Regions from separate parts of the Paenibacillus sp. FSL H7-0918 genome, predicted to be linked through region 2. Evidence: a T-box and tRNA genes for the amino acid it is inferred to sense, from the RefSeq annotation. Region 2 holds a T-box; the other holds one or more tRNA genes.
What was found. A T-box is a leader RNA that pairs with one kind of tRNA and senses whether it is charged. The one in region 2 lies ahead of MHI15_RS08185 (arginine--tRNA ligase), so its partner is inferred to be a tRNA-Arg.
Positions count from the first base shown of each region.

Region 1 (8,319 bases), 110 kb from region 2:
TACCCTTACCGGGTACGGGGACCGTGTCAGGCGGGCAGTTTGACTGGGGCGGTCGCCTCCTAAAGAGTAACGGAGGCGTTCCAAGGTTCCCTCAGAATGGTTGGAAATCATTCGCAGAGTGCAAAGGCATAAGGGAGCTTGACTGCGAGACCTACAAGTCGAGCAGGGACGAAAGTCGGACTTAGTGATCCGGTGGTACCGCATGGAAGGGCCATCGCTCAACGGATAAAAGCTACCCTGGGGATAACAGGCTTATCTCCCCCAAGAGTCCACATCGACGGGGAGGTTTGGCACCTCGATGTCGGCTCATCGCATCCTGGGGCTGAAGTAGGTCCCAAGGGTTGGGCTGTTCGCCCATTAAAGCGGTACGCGAGCTGGGTTCAGAACGTCGTGAGACAGTTCGGTCCCTATCTGTCGTGGGCGCAGGAAATTTGAGAGGAGCTGTCCTTAGTACGAGAGGACCGGGATGGACGTACCGCTGGTGCACCAGTTGTTCCGCCAGGAGCATGGCTGGGTAGCTACGTACGGACGGGATAAGCGCTGAAAGCATCTAAGCGTGAAGCCCCCCTCAAGATGAGATTTCCCAATTAGTAAGACCCCTTGAAGACGACGAGGTAGATAGGTTGGAGGTGGAAGTGCAGTAATGCATGGAGCTGACCAATACTAATCGGTCGAGGGCTTATCCTATACGTAGAATGCAGATTTGTTTCGGATTCAGTTTTCAGGCATCAAGCTCAGATTTATATAGTCCAAGTGACTGTATGATGATGAATTTGTTTTCAGCATTTGGCGATGCTGAGACCTGAATAATGCATTTGTACCGCAAATGCCCGTTTGGTGGCGATAGCGGAGGGGTTCCACGCGTACCCATCCCGAACACGACCGTTAAGCCCTCCAGCGCCGATGGTACTTGGACCGAAGGGTCCTGGGAGAGTAGGACGTTGCCAAGCACGCAAGACCACTGTTGAGTAATCGACAGTGGTTTTTTTGTTGTACGATATTTAGCAGCTTATTATAAGGATAGGCAATCACTGTGAAGTGGATTTTGAATGAAAATTAGTTCATGGAGGCAAATGATCATGATTATATGGATCAATGGTGCTTTTGGTTCAGGGAAGACACAAACCGCATATGAAATGTATAGAAGAAAAACATAGCTAGCGAATATAATGGAATAATTATCGTGCCTATGACCATAATGAATCTAGATTATTGCAGTGAAATCATCGGCAAGTTCATTGATGGAGGTATAGAGCTTTATCTTTTTAGTTTGTGTGCCTGCCGAGAGACCTTGCTTAAGAGATTAAGCGTTAGAGTGAAGGAAAAGACCCTTGGGCTGCTCAGCAGATCGACAGGTGCATCAGAGGGCTTGTCACGAGGTATTTAAGCAGCATTTAGACACGAATGATAGAACTATAGGTGAAATCGTTGAGATAATATCTCAAAAGCTTCATATCAATCTATTACCTAGGGAAGAGTAAAAAGAAAAATAATTAGTTTAGGTATTGCTATACTTAATAATACATGATATAATCTTTTTTGTTGTCAAAACAATTTGTTTTTAAAACGGCCCGTTGGTCAAGGGGTTAAGACACCTCCCTTTCACGGAGGTAACATGGGTTCGAATCCCATACGGGTCACCACTTCTTCTTGAAACAGCATCAGACTTCTAGAAAAAATGGTTGCATTACAGATTTGATTATGTTATGATAATTAAGTTGCTTCTTTACATGGAGGCTTAGCTCAGCTGGGAGAGCATCTGCCTTACAAGCAGAGGGTCGGGGGTTCGATCCCCTCAGCCTCCACCATAACACATCCCCAAAAGTGAAGTTAATGCTTCACTAAGGATTCCGGATACTTTCCGAGGAATCCAAGGGAATTAATACTTTTTTACTGACGCGGGGTGGAGCAGCCCGGTAGCTCGTCGGGCTCATAACCCGAAGGTCGCAGGTTCAAATCCTGCCCCCGCAACCAATTTTCATTAAGCAATTATTCTTCTGGAACCGTGGTGTAGTTGGCCTAACATGCCTGCCTGTCACGCAGGAGACCGCGGGTTCGAATCCCGTCGGTTCCGCCATTTTCTTGCTTTATGAGCCATTAGCTCAGTTGGTAGAGCACCTGACTTTTAATCAGGGTGTCGAAGGTTCGAGTCCTTCATGGCTCACTTCTTTAGTGAGTCGGACATCAATACATACCGTGTGCGGACGTGGCTCAGCGGTAGAGCATCGCCTTGCCAAGGCGAGGGTCGCGGGTTCGATTCCCGTCGTCCGCTCCATATAAATTTTGCGCCCTTAGCTCAGCTGGATAGAGCGTTTGACTACGAATCAAAAGGCCGGGAGTTCGAATCTCTCAGGGCGCGCCATATTTTAACTTAATACTTTGCCGGTGTGGCGGAATGGCAGACGCGCTCGACTCAAAATCGAGAGGGAAACCGTGGAGGTTCGAGTCCTCTCACCGGTACCAACTAAATCAACTCAAAGTTCATTAGATACTATATCTGATGAACTTTTTTGTTTGTTTTTTTACAATTCCGTTCATGCCTGTGCCGGAAAACTTTTGATACATCCTTCAAGTATGAATAAGAAATTGGACTTAGTTGTACCCAGAAAGATTAATGTAAGAGGATATGTGAATGAGATAGAGGCATTCCTGAGGAAGCTCCACTTCGAAAGCTATAAGCAATCATGATACTAAACAGCGATTGACAAAATAGAGGAACTACCTAATACTAATTGATAATCATTATCATTTATTGTGAAATATAATTAATTCAAATAGATTGTGGAGCAGATCGGAGTGTATGGCAAAGATGAAGCTGGAAGATCATATTTTCGCATGGAATTATGCCGCTGTTAAAGTACTTGATATTCGACATGCTGTGATGAAGCCTGGGGACAAGCTGCAAGGCTATGTATTACCAGCATGTGGATTTATCTACTGTGTGCGGGGTACGGCCAGCTTGAATCTCAACGGCATAGATTACGACGCAGACCGTCACTTTATTGTGCATGGTGGCAAGGGCATGAGACTAAGTATAGAGACAGGGAAGTTGTTTGAATACTATTTATTATTCTATAGAGCCTCCTTGCCAGGAAGAAAGGATTTAGCAAGACTTTTAGAACGCAGCAATCCATTTCGGATGCAGTATAGCTTCGAGTCTTTGGAGCCATTACCACTGCACTATCAACTAATGGCAATGGAACAACTTTGGGCACAAGGAAGCCAATTGGAAAGAATTCAAGTTAAAGGCTTGTTCTATCAGTTTATACATGAATTATTAAAGCAGTTTACAAAGGATGGAATTAACCTCAGGCAACCGGATGTCATTGGGCAGGTTGTCCGTTATATTGAGGAGCATTATCGTCATAATTTATCACTAGAATCTATAGCGGAGCAATTTAATTACAGCCCTCGTCATTTATCAACCCGCTTTAAAGGGGAGACAGGGTTTAGCTTGATTGAATATTTGATACGGTTCCGGCTTAAACATGCAGAAGAGCTATTACGATGTACCGATGCTCCACTTCGCGATATTGCAGAAGAAGTTGGATATAACGATGTATATTACTTCAGTCGCATGTTCAGTAAATACAATGGTCAATCTCCCATCCGGTTCCGCAAGGAAAGCAGGCAGGTGAGCTCATCGGACAATCGTCCATTTACCACCGCCAAATTCTCCATTGGCGAGCACATATCCTCCCGATATAATGTTATTGAGTATGATAATCATTATCATTACTATTATCAAAATGAAATAACCGGAGGGTCTTCACCTATGAGATTAACAAAGACGTCAAGTTTTATTGTAGCGATGTTGCTTAGCTTTACCTTGCTATTAAGTGCATGTGGATCTGCAAGTGTTGGTTCTAATGCCACAAATTCTAATGGATCCAAAGCTTCTGAAGTTACATCATCACCAGCAAATAATTCAACTGCAATTGACAATGCCAATAAGGAGGCTCAGACAAGAACTATCTCTACAATAAAGGGAGACATTGTTGTTCCAGCTAATCCAAAGAGGGTTGTCGTGTTATACCTTCAAGGGGATCTTGTGGCCCTCGGCATTAAGCCAGTAGGGACTTCGAGTGTCTTTGAAGGAGCGGCCTTTGCAGAAGAGCTGGGGGGGATTGAAGATCTAGGTTCATGGTATGAGCCTAATCCAGAGGCTATTATGGCAGTAAAGCCGGACTTGATCATAGCTGCTTCTGAAGAAACTTACGAAATCCTTAAGGATATTGCACCGACCGTTCCAATTCCTTATGAAAAAATGGCGACGGATGAACGTGTAATGAAGATTGGCGAGGTATTTGGCAAGGAGCAGGAGGCACAAGCTCTATTAGATAATTTCCACGAGAAGTTGGAGAAGAGCAAGCAGCAGCTTGATGAACTTGGAATTTTGGATAAGACAGTAACCATTATCGAAGGCGGCAAAAAAGAGATGGCGGTGATCGATAGCAAGCTTTATGGAAGGGGCTCTCAGATCATTTATGAATATTTAGGGCTAAAAGCACCAGAGATTCTTCAGAAAAAGATTGATGGCAGAGAGAAGGCTACTGGAGGGTTTGTTTCCTTAGAGGTGTTACCTGAGTATATAGGAGACTTCGTGTTCCGCTCTGTATGGGATGGGGCTGATGATTTGTCAGACAATCCAATTTGGAACAGCATTCCAGCAATCAAAGAAGGTAGATTGATCGAAATTGGGTTTGATTTTTCATATTATTCCGATATCTACTCTCTTGATAAGCAGCTAGATTTTGTAGTTGAGAAGCTAGTGTCAGCGTATGAAAAAAAATAGAAAGCTAGATGATAGAACAACCGTTATCCCTGATTTAAGAGGGAAATCGTATTTCGGTCTGTTTCTACTCCTAGGGATACTGCTGCTGCTGCTTTCAGTAGCAGCTTCTATCTCATTTGGCTCTGCTTCTATGAGCCTGAAGATGGCATGGACAGCGATTTTTAATTTTGATCCTGAACTGACCGAGCATCAGATTATTCATGCCCTTCGTATTCCGCGTACAGCAGCTGATATTATTGCAGGTATGTGTCTCGCGGTAGCAGGAGCGGTTATGCAGGGCTATACGCGAAATCCCTTAGCAGATTCCGGATTAATGGGAGTAAATGCAGGAGCAGCACTTGCAATGGCCGTTACACTGGTTTTTCTTCCAGGACAACTGCAGACAACAACCTTGCTGGTTAGCTTTATTGGCGCAGGACTTGGAGCAGGATTAACGTATCTTGCCGCTTCATTGAATCGTTCAGGAATGACACCTCAACGACTGGTGCTAGCTGGAATATCAATTACAATGCTATTTGGAGCTGTGGGGTCATTTATCTCATTAAACTATGGAATTGGTCGTGCCCTTGCTTATTGGACTTCGGGTAGTGTGGCTGGAGCAACATGGGTGGAAATTAGGCTAGTTATACCTTGGTTCTTAGGTGGACTGGCTTTGTCACTATTCATTGCACGCTCTATCACTGTTTTAAACTTGGGGGAAGAGATTGCGAAAGGCTTCGGGCAACGGATCGTTCTCGTTAAGATGATAGCTACGCTTGCGGTCCTTTTACTAGCGGGTGTAGCTGTTGCACTTGTAGGGCCAATCGGCTTTGTAGGGTTGATTATTCCGCATATTATGCGTTTTTTTGTAGGGGTAGATTATCGTTATATTATTCCGGCATCAGCCATTTACGGCGGCGCACTTATGGTTGTAGCGGATATCGCAGGAAGGCTGATTAATCGTCCGGCAGAGACAGCACTGGGCATTATTTTTGCAATGATTGGTGTTCCTTTCTTCTTGCTAATTGCGAGCAAAGAGAGGAGAGCCTTCAAATGAATGTTGTTAAATCGCATAAGGCTACAATATGGATTCTATCTCTTTTAATACTGCTTATTGCAGGAGCTATTCTTAGTCTTAATATGGGAAAGGTGTCCCTCAATCCACTTGAAGTATTTCAAGTATTGCTTGGACAAGGTCCAGAGGAGCATAATCTCGTTGTTTATAAGTTTCGTCTTCCTCGGATCGTATTAGCGATACTTGTTGGATTTGGGATGGCACTGGCAGGTGCAGTTATGCAGGCTTTGCTGCGCAATGATCTGGCTGATCCCGGCATGCTTGGTATTAGCTCAGGTTCAGGTCTTATGGTGTTGCTGATTATCTCAACGGTAAGCATTCAAGGCGCCGCTATAACATTATTACTGCCATCTATGGCATTCTTAGGTGGTCTGCTGGCAGCAGCTCTGATCTATGTTCTAGCCTATAGAAAACGTCGTATGATTTCTTCTACACGACTTGTCTTGACTGGTGTTGCAATCAATATGGGGTTTAGTGCGCTGTCGCTATTCCTGACTTTAAAGCTTGATGACCAGAAGTATGAGTTTGCGCAGCGTTGGCAAGCAGGATATTTATGGGGGGACAAGTGGTCTTATATCAGCTTGTTGGCACCTTGGGTATTGCTGCTATTCGCATATATTCTTTCTAATTTCAGGACATTGAACGTCTTGGTGCTAGGCAACGAAATTTCGATAGGATTAGGAGTCGCTGTAAAGAAGAAATTTTTGCGCTTGGCGATTGCGGCTGTAGGCATAGCTTCTGGCTGTGTAGCGCTCGGGGGCTCGATCTTCTTTATTGGATTGATTAGTCCGCATGTGGCTCGCAAGCTGGTAGGTCACGACTACAAAGTGCTTCTACCTACTTCAGCGCTTATTGGTGCGCTATTGCTGCTTGTAGCGGATACGATTGCTCGAACGGTCAGCTTTAAGTCAGATATTCCCGCAGGAATTATTGTAACAATGCTGAGTGTGCCTTATTTTCTATATCTATTAATGCGTTCAAAATAAATATCGATAGGTTCGATCCTCTCACCGTATACTAAAAAGGTCTATAAGATTGCTTAATAAGCGATTTTATAGACCTTTTTCATTTTCAGAGCTTATTGAATTTCTAATAGGAGCATTAGATTTTCCTCTACTACTACTTCTGAATTACCCTATTTCCAAAGTTCTAGTATATACCGTTAGCTTCGCATTCGATGATATAGAGAAACAGAAGGACAGATCACTTGCATTTCATTTACACAGTTGTATAATAGAAACGGTTATACAACTGTCTGATCAGTCGATTGATTCATGAATAATGAAATTAAGAAGCTACCTGATGCAGATTTAGAAATATCTGATCTCTATGGTTTAGCAAAAACTATTCGCAAAATGGAAATATTAGATATGGAGGGGAATTTCCATGAAAGAGCGGTTTATATCTATTCTTAATACGAAGAAAAAACGAAACGGCATCACTCTATTTTATACCGTCCTGCTCTTGATCGGGGTAATCAGCGTGTTGACGGCGTGCACTAATATAAAAGGCAGCGAATTCATCAAACCCGGCACGATTTATTCCATTGGCTTTGAGGGGGAGCAAGTTGTTGTTAATGATGCTGGCAATTCGTACTCCATAGATGCAGAGGGGAACGTTTCTGTTTCATATCGGAATGGAGATGTTAAAGCAAATGTGCCATTAAAATTGGATACGACCGGAGGGGTTCTGGGAATGGGGCAAGAGAACACCGGTTATTTTATATCCGAGGATAAAACAGCTATTGTTTATGGTTTTGCAGATGGAAAATCATTGCCGCTGCATGTTTTAATCAGTAATGATAAGGGACAGACATGGAATGACTATCCTATTCCTGGAGCAATGGGATATGAAACAAAATTTATCGGTTTCACGAATAAAAATGATGGTTGGCTGGTCAGTGGTGCTTCACAAGGAGTTGGGAGTGCGCTGAATTACGTATATCAAACCTCTGACGGAGGTAAGACGTGGAAAGAGATAGGCAATCCAAATGATATTTATTCGGAACATTTGACCGGCGTGGGGTTTTCTAGTTCGGATATCGGGTTTTTAGGGTACAGATATTATATGGATGAGGGTCCTGTAATTTATTGGACCAAAGATCAGGGGCAAACTTGGGAAAGGCTTGCTGTATCGCTTCCAGAAAAGTTTGATAAATATAAAAAAAATCCCCTTTCTCCTATCTTTAATAGAAAGGAAGGACTGTTCCCTATCTCGTTAATTGATCAAGATACCGGTGTGGCAGGAACTATATATCTTACCAGTAAAGATGAAGGAATCACTTGGGTTTATGATGAAGCTTATGATAAGCTTCTAAATCCTTTTTTTACAGGGGACCATAAAAAGAACAATTTCGACTTGAAATAGATTATTGTTATATGAAATATCTACTAAACCATTACTATCCTCTACGACCTTCTGGATACTTTTCAAGCCTATACCATGACCGGATTTATTAGTTTTTGTGGAG
Region 1 is NZ_JBBOWJ010000001.1:1,674,650-1,682,968, reverse strand. It holds rRNA gene MHI15_RS07740 (23S ribosomal RNA) at 1-687, shown strand, start outside; rRNA gene rrf (5S ribosomal RNA) at 834-950, shown strand; gene MHI15_RS07730 (hypothetical protein) at 1,199-1,387, shown strand; tRNA gene MHI15_RS07725 (tRNA-Glu) at 1,569-1,643, shown strand; tRNA gene MHI15_RS07720 (tRNA-Val) at 1,733-1,808, shown strand; tRNA gene MHI15_RS07715 (tRNA-Met) at 1,898-1,974, shown strand; tRNA gene MHI15_RS07710 (tRNA-Asp) at 2,000-2,077, shown strand; tRNA gene MHI15_RS07705 (tRNA-Lys) at 2,092-2,164, shown strand; tRNA gene MHI15_RS07700 (tRNA-Gly) at 2,201-2,275, shown strand; tRNA gene MHI15_RS07695 (tRNA-Arg) at 2,286-2,362, shown strand; tRNA gene MHI15_RS07690 (tRNA-Leu) at 2,382-2,463, shown strand; gene MHI15_RS07685 (AraC family transcriptional regulator) at 2,801-4,795, shown strand; gene MHI15_RS07680 (FecCD family ABC transporter permease) at 4,782-5,831, shown strand; gene MHI15_RS07675 (FecCD family ABC transporter permease) at 5,828-6,835, shown strand; gene MHI15_RS07670 (hypothetical protein) at 7,124-7,264, shown strand; gene MHI15_RS07665 (WD40/YVTN/BNR-like repeat-containing protein) at 7,236-8,216, shown strand; gene MHI15_RS07660 (sensor histidine kinase) at 8,163-8,319, opposite strand, start outside.
Region 1: it encodes a tRNA-Arg, which carries the amino acid that the T-box ahead of MHI15_RS08185 (arginine--tRNA ligase) is inferred to sense. The anticodon was not compared.

Region 2 (8,319 bases):
TCATCCAGCCAGGTCAAGAAAGCTTGTCTACCCTCACAGAGCAAGACATCCGGGAGATTCTAATGATCTAAATAACAACGTTGGAGAAAAAATCAGGATATCCTGCAGCCCATAGGGCTATCGGGATATCCCTTTTTCTTCAGATTATGCGATTGTAACTCCTGCACTAGCATAGCCAGCAACAGTTGTTGCAACGTCAATGCCAGCCGTGACCGTCGAAGTGAAGACCAACAACAAGCGTTCTCCCACAGTTACAGGGATGCTCAAACCTGTGGTATTACCACTGCTAATAGTTCCAAGAGCAATTAATCCTGTAAGCGGAGGACTTAACGTAACTAAAGCCCCAGGTACTGCTGTGAAGGTATTGTTAGGTGTAGTAGATCTGTATAATTGAGCCGTGATTGTTACCGTAGTCCCCACTAAACTAACGGAAGCTGTCGCACTGAAATAGGCTGCCATAGACGTAATCGTTCCAGTTCTAGGGACCGAGAACGCAAAGTTCAGCAAGGTTCCAGCCGCTCCGGTGAGATCTATAGTACCGCCTGTAATACTGATATTGGTTGCACTGCTACCAAAACCAACTGCACTTGAAGTATTCAAAAGCCCCCCTAATACAGTGGTCATTGCTACTGGAAGACCAGAAGAATATGGAATAATTGCACCTGAACCAGTAGCACCTGTTGCTCCAGTTACACCAGCACCTGTTGCTCCCGTTGCTCCAGTACTTCCTGTCGCTCCAGTTACACCAGCAGTTCCTGTCGCTCCAGTTACACCAGCGCTACCCGTCGCTCCCGTTGCTCCAGCACTTCCTGTCGCTCCAGTTACTCCAGCAGTTCCTGTTGCTCCCGTTGCTCCAGCAGTTCCTGTTGCTCCAGTTGCTCCAGCACTTCCTGTCGCTCCCGTTACGCCAGCACCTGTTGCTCCCGTTGCTCCAGCAGTTCCTGTTGCTCCGGTTACGCCAGCACCTGTTGCTCCCGTTGCTCCAGCACTTCCTGTCGCTCCCGTTGCTCCAGCAGTTCCTGTCGCTCCAGTTACACCAGCACTACCTGTCGCTCCCGTTGCTCCAGCACTTCCTGTCGCTCCCGTTACGCCAGCAGTTCCTGTCGCTCCCGTTGCTCCAGCACTTCCTGTTGCTCCCGTTGCTCCAGCAGTTCCTGTTGCTCCGGTTACGCCAGCACCTGTCGCTCCCGTTGCTCCAGTGCTTCCTGTTGCTCCCGTTGCTCCAGCAGTTCCTGTTGCTCCGGTTACGCCAGCACCTGTCGCTCCCGTTGCTCCAGTGCTTCCTGTTGCTCCCGTTGCTCCGACGCTTCCTGTCGCTCCAGTAGCTCCAGCACCTGTGGCTCCGGTTTCGCCAGTACTTCCTGTCGCCCCCGTTGCCCCTGCACTTCCTGTCGCTCCCGTGGCTCCAGCACCTGTGGCTCCGGTTACGCCAGCACCTGTCGCTCCCGTTGCACCAACGCTTCCTGTAGCTCCAGTAGCACCTGTAATTCCTATATTTTCTCCATATAATTCAGAGTAGACAAGGCGATGAGCAGTCACTAATTGACCTGTGCTACTCTTCCCCCAAACTGAAATTTGAATGGGATCATCAATCGTAATAGGTGTTGTGAATAGAAATTCAAATGAATCAAAGTTTGCATAATAATCCCTATTAACCACTTGATTAGGAGCTAAATTAACCTGTTCACTTACATATAAAGTTCTTGTCCCATTCATATAATAGCCTTCGACTTGAACCGTTGACGGAGTATCATCACTCTGATTGACAATTTTAAGAGTAACAAGCTGAGTAGGTCTTACACCGCCTACCAGATTATTTTCTATAGGACCAGTAGATAGTTGACTCAATTTTCAACACCTCATTTTTTATGAATTTTAAAATACGCTTATTATTTGAATTGCGAAAATCAAATCAACCGAACAAGATTCTCCTCAATAGCTTTGTAAAAAACGTGGTTTTATCTATAATCATTCCTCCTACCTACTCTAAGTTGATAATCTATGAGCCTAGAAAATTAGTTCCTATTTTTTGGCTCTTTATAGTATTATTCTTATTTTGAATTAAGGTGTGGACATCCATTTAAAAACTACTATTACACATATTTGATTTATTAAAATAAGCTAAAAATCTGTAATGGTTTAATAGAATAAGAATCTAATAAGCAACGTTCCAGTCGACTTATAACATATGCCAACAAAACAGAGGGTAACCCGAGAGCCACACTAACGGCTACCGAATTACCCCTGTTATAAACACTGAACTTGAAGATAAATAAGCTTAAGTTAATTCATGAACAGACCAGACGATACCTGCTGAGTTCGCTCCACCCAAATTCAAAGGAACCGTCAAACCATTTGCCACATAGAACAAGCCAATCACATCACCTGCGGTTAATGCAAATTCTCCAGCTAGCGTCACAGTACCACTTCCCAAAATTGCTCTCAAATCTAATATAAGCGCTACATTCACATCAAGTACTGGGAACAACCCACTTACCAGATTTGTTGCAGTAGGAGAAGTTCTCTGAACTACGAAAGCCGGATTAACTCCAGCACCAAGACTGATAGAAAGTGAGGCAGTTGTGGAATAATTGATAGTCGCTTCAATCGAATATCTACCAGTTGTCGGAATGGTATAATTTCCACCAACTTCGTCGAAAGACGGGCTATCATAAAAAGGTGTTGTCACAGTCCAGCCAGTTAATTGTGTAGATGTGGAAATTGCCAATGAGGGTTTGAAAGCAGAAAACCCTTCTTGTTGAATATTCGGACCTGTTGCTCCAGTTACTCCGGTAGCTCCGGTAGCTCCGGTAGCTCCGGTTACACCAGCTATTCCAGTCGCTCCTGTTACTCCAGCTACTCCTGTTGCTCCCGTTGCTCCTGCTACTCCCGTTGCTCCAGTCGCTCCAGCTTCACCCGTTGCTCCGGTTGCCCCAGCTACTCCTGTTGCTCCAGTTGCTCCGGTTACTCCTGTTTCACCCGTTGCTCCGGTTACACCAGCTACTCCTGTTGCTCCGGTTACACCAGCTACTCCTGTTGCTCCAGTTGCTCCTGCTACTCCAGTCGCTCCGGTCACTCCAGCTTCACCCGTTGCTCCGGTTACACCAGCTACTCCTGTTGCTCCGGTTACTCCTGTTTCACCCGTTGCTCCAGTTACACCAGCTACTCCTGTTGCTCCTGTTGCTCCTGCTACTCCAGTCGCTCCGGTTACTCCTGTTTCACCCGTTGCTCCGGTTGCTCCGGTCACTCCTGTTTCACCCGTTGCTCCGGTTACACCAGCTACTCCTGTTGCTCCTGTTGCTCCAGCTTCACCCGTTGCTCCGGTTGCTCCAGCTACTCCCGTTGCTCCGGTTGCTCCAGCTACTCCTGTCGCACCAGTCGCACCAGTCACTCCATCGGCTCCGGTCGCTCCTGTGGCACCCGTTGCTCCATCGGCTCCCGTTGCTCCAGTTGCACCAGTCACTCCATCGGCTCCGGTCGCACCAGTTACTCCGTCTGCTCCTGTAGCTCCAGTCTCTCCTGCTCCGGTAGCACCCGTTGCTCCAGTTGCTCCGTCTGCTCCCGTTGCTCCCGTTGCACCCGTAGCTCCAGTCTCTCCTGCTCCGGTCGCTCCCGTTGCTCCATCGGCTCCCGTTGCTCCTGTTGCACCTGTAGCTCCATCTGCTCCTGTCGCCCCTGTCTCTCCTGCTCCGGTCGCTCCTGTAGCACCCGTTGCTCCGTCTGCTCCCGTTGCTCCAGTTGCACCTGTAGCTCCATCTGCTCCTGTTGCCCCAGTCTCTCCTGCTCCGGTAGCACCCGTTGCTCCATCCGCTCCAGTTGCTCCCGTTGCACCAGTCGCACCAGTCACTCCATCTGCTCCTGTTGCCCCTGTCTCTCCTGCTCCGGTCGCTCCTGTGGCACCCGTTGCTCCATCGGCCCCCGTTGCTCCAGTCGCCCCAGTTACTCCGTCTGCTCCTGTTGCCCCTGTCTCTCCTGCTCCAGTCGCTCCCGTTGCTCCGTCTGCTCCCGTTGCTCCTGTTGCACCTGTAGCTCCATCTGCTCCTGTTGCCCCAGTCTCTCCTGCTCCGGTCGCTCCTGTTGCACCCGTTGCTCCGTCTGCTCCCGTTGCACCAGTCGCACCAGTTACTCCATCTGCTCCTGTTGCCCCAGTCTCTCCTGCTCCGGTCGCTCCTGTTGCACCCGTTGCTCCGTCAGCTCCCGTTGCACCAGTCGCACCATCTGCCCCTGTTGCACCTGTCGCCCCAGTCTCTCCTGCTCCGGTAGCACCCGTTACTCCATCCGCTCCGGTTGCACCAGTTGCACCTGTAGCTCCATCGGCACCTGTTGCCCCAGTCTCTCCTGCTCCGGTCGCTCCTGTTGCACCCGTTGCTCCATCCGCTCCCGTCGCCCCGGTTGCACCAGTTACTCCATCTGCACCTGTTGCCCCAGTCTCTCCTGCTCCGGTCGCTCCAGTTGCTCCGTCTGCTCCCGTTGCACCAGTCGCCCCAGTCACTCCATCTGCCCCTGTTGCACCTGTCGCTCCAGTCTCTCCTGCTCCGGTAGCACCCGTTGCTCCATCGGCTCCGGTCGCTCCCGTTGCACCAGTCGCACCGGTCGCACCAGTTATCCCTTGCGTTACACCAAGCAATTCTGCATGTACAAGTCGATGGGCAGTCACAATCTGGCCAACGCTATTTTTTCCCCATACTGAGATTTGAATCGGATCATCTACCAGACTTGTAGTTGTAAAAATAAATTCAAACGCATCAAAATCGGCATAATAATCACGTGTTATAACTTCATTAGGTGCTACATTTATCAGCTCGCTGACATATAAAGTTCTTGTCCCATCCATATAGTATCCTTGAACAAGAGCCATTGATGAATCAATGTCACTTCGGTTATCAATTTTGACAGTAACATGCTGAGTAGGTCTTACACCCCCTACCATACTATTGTCTATCGGTCCGGTAGATAAATAACTCAATTTCTCATCACTCCTTTAACGTTAACTGTGTCACAAAAATAATTATTAAATTAATACTGCCTGCTTCTCCCACGCAACTATGCGATGAGGATCTACCAATGCCCCCGAGTTCTGTTTTCCCCAGACTGAAATCCCAACCTCTGCTTCAACTGCTTCTACTGTTGTAAACATAAATTCAAATGCGTCCAAGTCGGCAAAATAGTTCTTAGTTAAAACTTGATTAGGTGCTAGATTTACTGTTTCATTCACATACATCGTTCTTGATCCGTTAAGAAGGAAACCTTGAATAACTAGATTATAAGGATTAAGAGAATCCCGATTAACTACTTTTACGGTTACCAGTTGCGACGGTCTGACCCCTAGGATTGGGCTGTTATCTATAGGTCCAGTAGAAAAGATAGCCATGTTTTATTCACTCCTCCCTTCCACTACAAATTGAAAGATTAGTGGCTCCGTATAGTAATATTCCTTGGCTTGAGTTAGCGTGTGGACTGTTGTGCAAAGGAACAGCTGGTCCTATAACAAGACAGCCTTCTTTTTCCAAATTTATAATCTACTAATCTGATAAGCTAACAACAAAGAGCAACCAAGATTGTTAAGAAGCTAACCACTATTGCTTTTTATGAAATATTAGGTATACTGGTAAAAATTAATTAAGCATCGATGAGCGGGAGAGTAATTAACGAGATCTAGTCCTCAGCGAGCCGGGAGAGTGTAAGCCGGTACAGATCCCTTTAATGAAGCGCACCCGTGAGATGGACTTCTGAACCTTAGTAGGAAGTCCCGGCTGAAGGCCGTTATCCCGTAAGGTGGCTGAACAACTTGTTCAGCAACGAGAGTGGTACCGCGAGCGCTAAAGCCCTCGTCTCTTTTGAGACGAGGGCTTTTTTGTATTTTCAAAGGAGGGTATACCATGTTAAATCAAATCATCAAAGACGGAATCGAGCACAGTGTACAACGTGTATTCAATACCTTAGGAGCTGACTATCCAGAGGACATTGCCATTCTGATCGAACAGCCAGCAAATCTAGAACATGGTGATTATTCATGCAATATCGCTATGCAGCTAGCCAAAACTCTACGTAAATCCCCAATGGTCATAGCAGAATTAGTGAAAGCAGAGCTTCAATTCCAAGGGCGCTTCGCCGGTCTTTTACAAAAAGTTGAAGTCGCTGCTCCCGGATTTATCAATTTGTATATGAATTGGCAAAGCTGGGCTGAACATTCCTTTGAACTGCCTGCCAGCACTGGGGAAAAAGTCATCATCGAGCACACTTCTATCAACCCCAACAAAGCCGCTCACGTAGGTCATCTAAGAAACGCCTGTATCGGCGATACTCTAGTCAGAATTATGAAAAGAACTGGGTATAACGTAGAGGTCCATAACTACATTGATGATCTCGGCAATCAGCTGGCGGATACAGTTGTTGGATTATTAAATATATCTTTAGAAGGGGAACACCAACGTTTCGGTGATTTTTGCTGGGATCTTTATGCCAAAGTGAACAAAGAATATGCGCTGAACCCTGAGATGACACATAAGCGCACAGATATACTGCACTCCCTTGAACAAGGGGGCGGTAACGAAGCCTGGCTGGGCAACCTTGTAGCTGAACGCATCGTTAGAGAGCATGTAGAGGAAATGAAACATTTTGGAATTTATTATGATTTGCTGGTATGGGAGAGCAGTATTTTAAAAGAGGGATTTTGGGCAGCCGCAGCTGAGCTGCTGAAGCAGACAGCCGTTTTTGTACAAGAGACTGAAGGTAAACTCGCAGGCTGCTGGGTGCTGAAGCAAGGAACAGAGGCTAACATTGGAGCGGATTCAGAGGAGCATCAGCTCGATAAGGTGCTGGTGCGTTCGAATGGGATTTTAACGTATACAGCCAAAGATATTGCCTATCATCTCTGGAAATTTGGTCTTTTGACCAAAGATTTCTCCTATAGCGAATTCTCGTCCGGTTTATGGACAACTGGATTAACTGGAACCCAAGAATCTTATGGGCAGGCGGACAGAGTCATCAATGTGATCGATTACAGACAGGAATATCCACAACAGATGGTTAAGCAAGCCTTAGGGGTACTAGGTTATAACGAGCAAGCAGACAAACTCCATCATGTGAGCTATGGTGTTGTATCTCTTAGTCCCGCTTCGGCGGCCGAGCTGGGTATAGATATTTCAGAAGGCAAATCTTCTTATGCTATGTCCGGACGTCAGGGAATCGGGATTAAGGTAAGCGATCTGGTGGAGCTTATGGAACAGAACATTGAGCACTCACGTTCCGATAAAGACGGCCTCTCCAGCCGATTGATTGCCACTGCTGCGATTCGCTACTATCTGCTGCGGTTTAATTTAGGAACGGAAATCGTGTTTGATTTCAAACAGGCTACCGAAATATCCGGCAATACCGGAGTTTATCTGATGTATACTTTTGCGCGTGCGACAAGCGTTTTGAGTAAAGCTACGATCCCAATCCTTACAGCTGCCGCACAGCTTCAGTTCCCTTCCGAATTGGAAAAAGCAGAGCTTGCGCTGCTAAGACAGCTAAGCCTCTGGCCCGAGATATTACATTCAGCAAGTATAGAGTTAACGCCAAATACGCTCTGCACTTACGCACATACCTTAGCTACACTGTTCAACAACTTCTATTCTGCATGTCCGATTCTAAAAGGCGATCCAGCTACGATCGAATTCCGCCTCTGGCTCACTTCAAGATTCAAAGACATCTTGGGAGATGTGCTCGAAGTGCTTGGGTTACCGACACCGAGCCGAATGTAAAAAACACAAAAAAGGCAATCTCCGCGCTTAACGCGGAGATTGCCCTTCTATATATATGTTACTTATAAATCTCTATCACATTTCCAGCTTCCGTGCTGAGACGATCAAAGTCCGCACGTTTGATGCGAACACCACCACTACGATAGCGGTTAGGTGTACCTTCTGTTTGCACTTCCGTACCGTTGATAGTAATTTGACTAATCTCACGACCTGTAAGGTGATAGATAAAGTCTACCTTAGTGCCTGCATATTCAAAACTAAAGTGCATTCCATCCAGCGAGTCCGGCAGAATAGGGTCAACAATTAAGTCTCCACCTTCCGTACGGATCCCCAGTGCATTCGAGATTAACTGGTTCATATAGATCCCAGGACCGCTGGAATAGATTCTCCAGCCACCTTTAACAGCTACGTCACCATTGCGCAGTTTATCGAAATTCTCCTGTGCCTCATAACGGGTGTTAAATTTACCATCCGAGCTACTGAAATAGGAGTTAGCTTGACGTAGTTCAGCGTTTGGCACCACATCGCGGATTCCGATCGGATTAATCGCTGCCAGACCCTTCCAGACCTGATC
Region 2 is NZ_JBBOWJ010000001.1:1,783,189-1,791,507, forward strand. It holds gene MHI15_RS08165 (DEAD/DEAH box helicase) at 1-71, shown strand, start outside; gene MHI15_RS08170 (exosporium glycoprotein BclB-related protein) at 145-1,848, opposite strand; gene MHI15_RS08175 (beta strand repeat-containing protein) at 2,279-4,966, opposite strand; gene MHI15_RS08180 (hypothetical protein) at 5,012-5,371, opposite strand; T-box leader at 5,621-5,839, shown strand; gene MHI15_RS08185 (arginine--tRNA ligase) at 5,880-7,745, shown strand; gene MHI15_RS08190 (GH36-type glycosyl hydrolase domain-containing protein) at 7,804-8,319, opposite strand, start outside.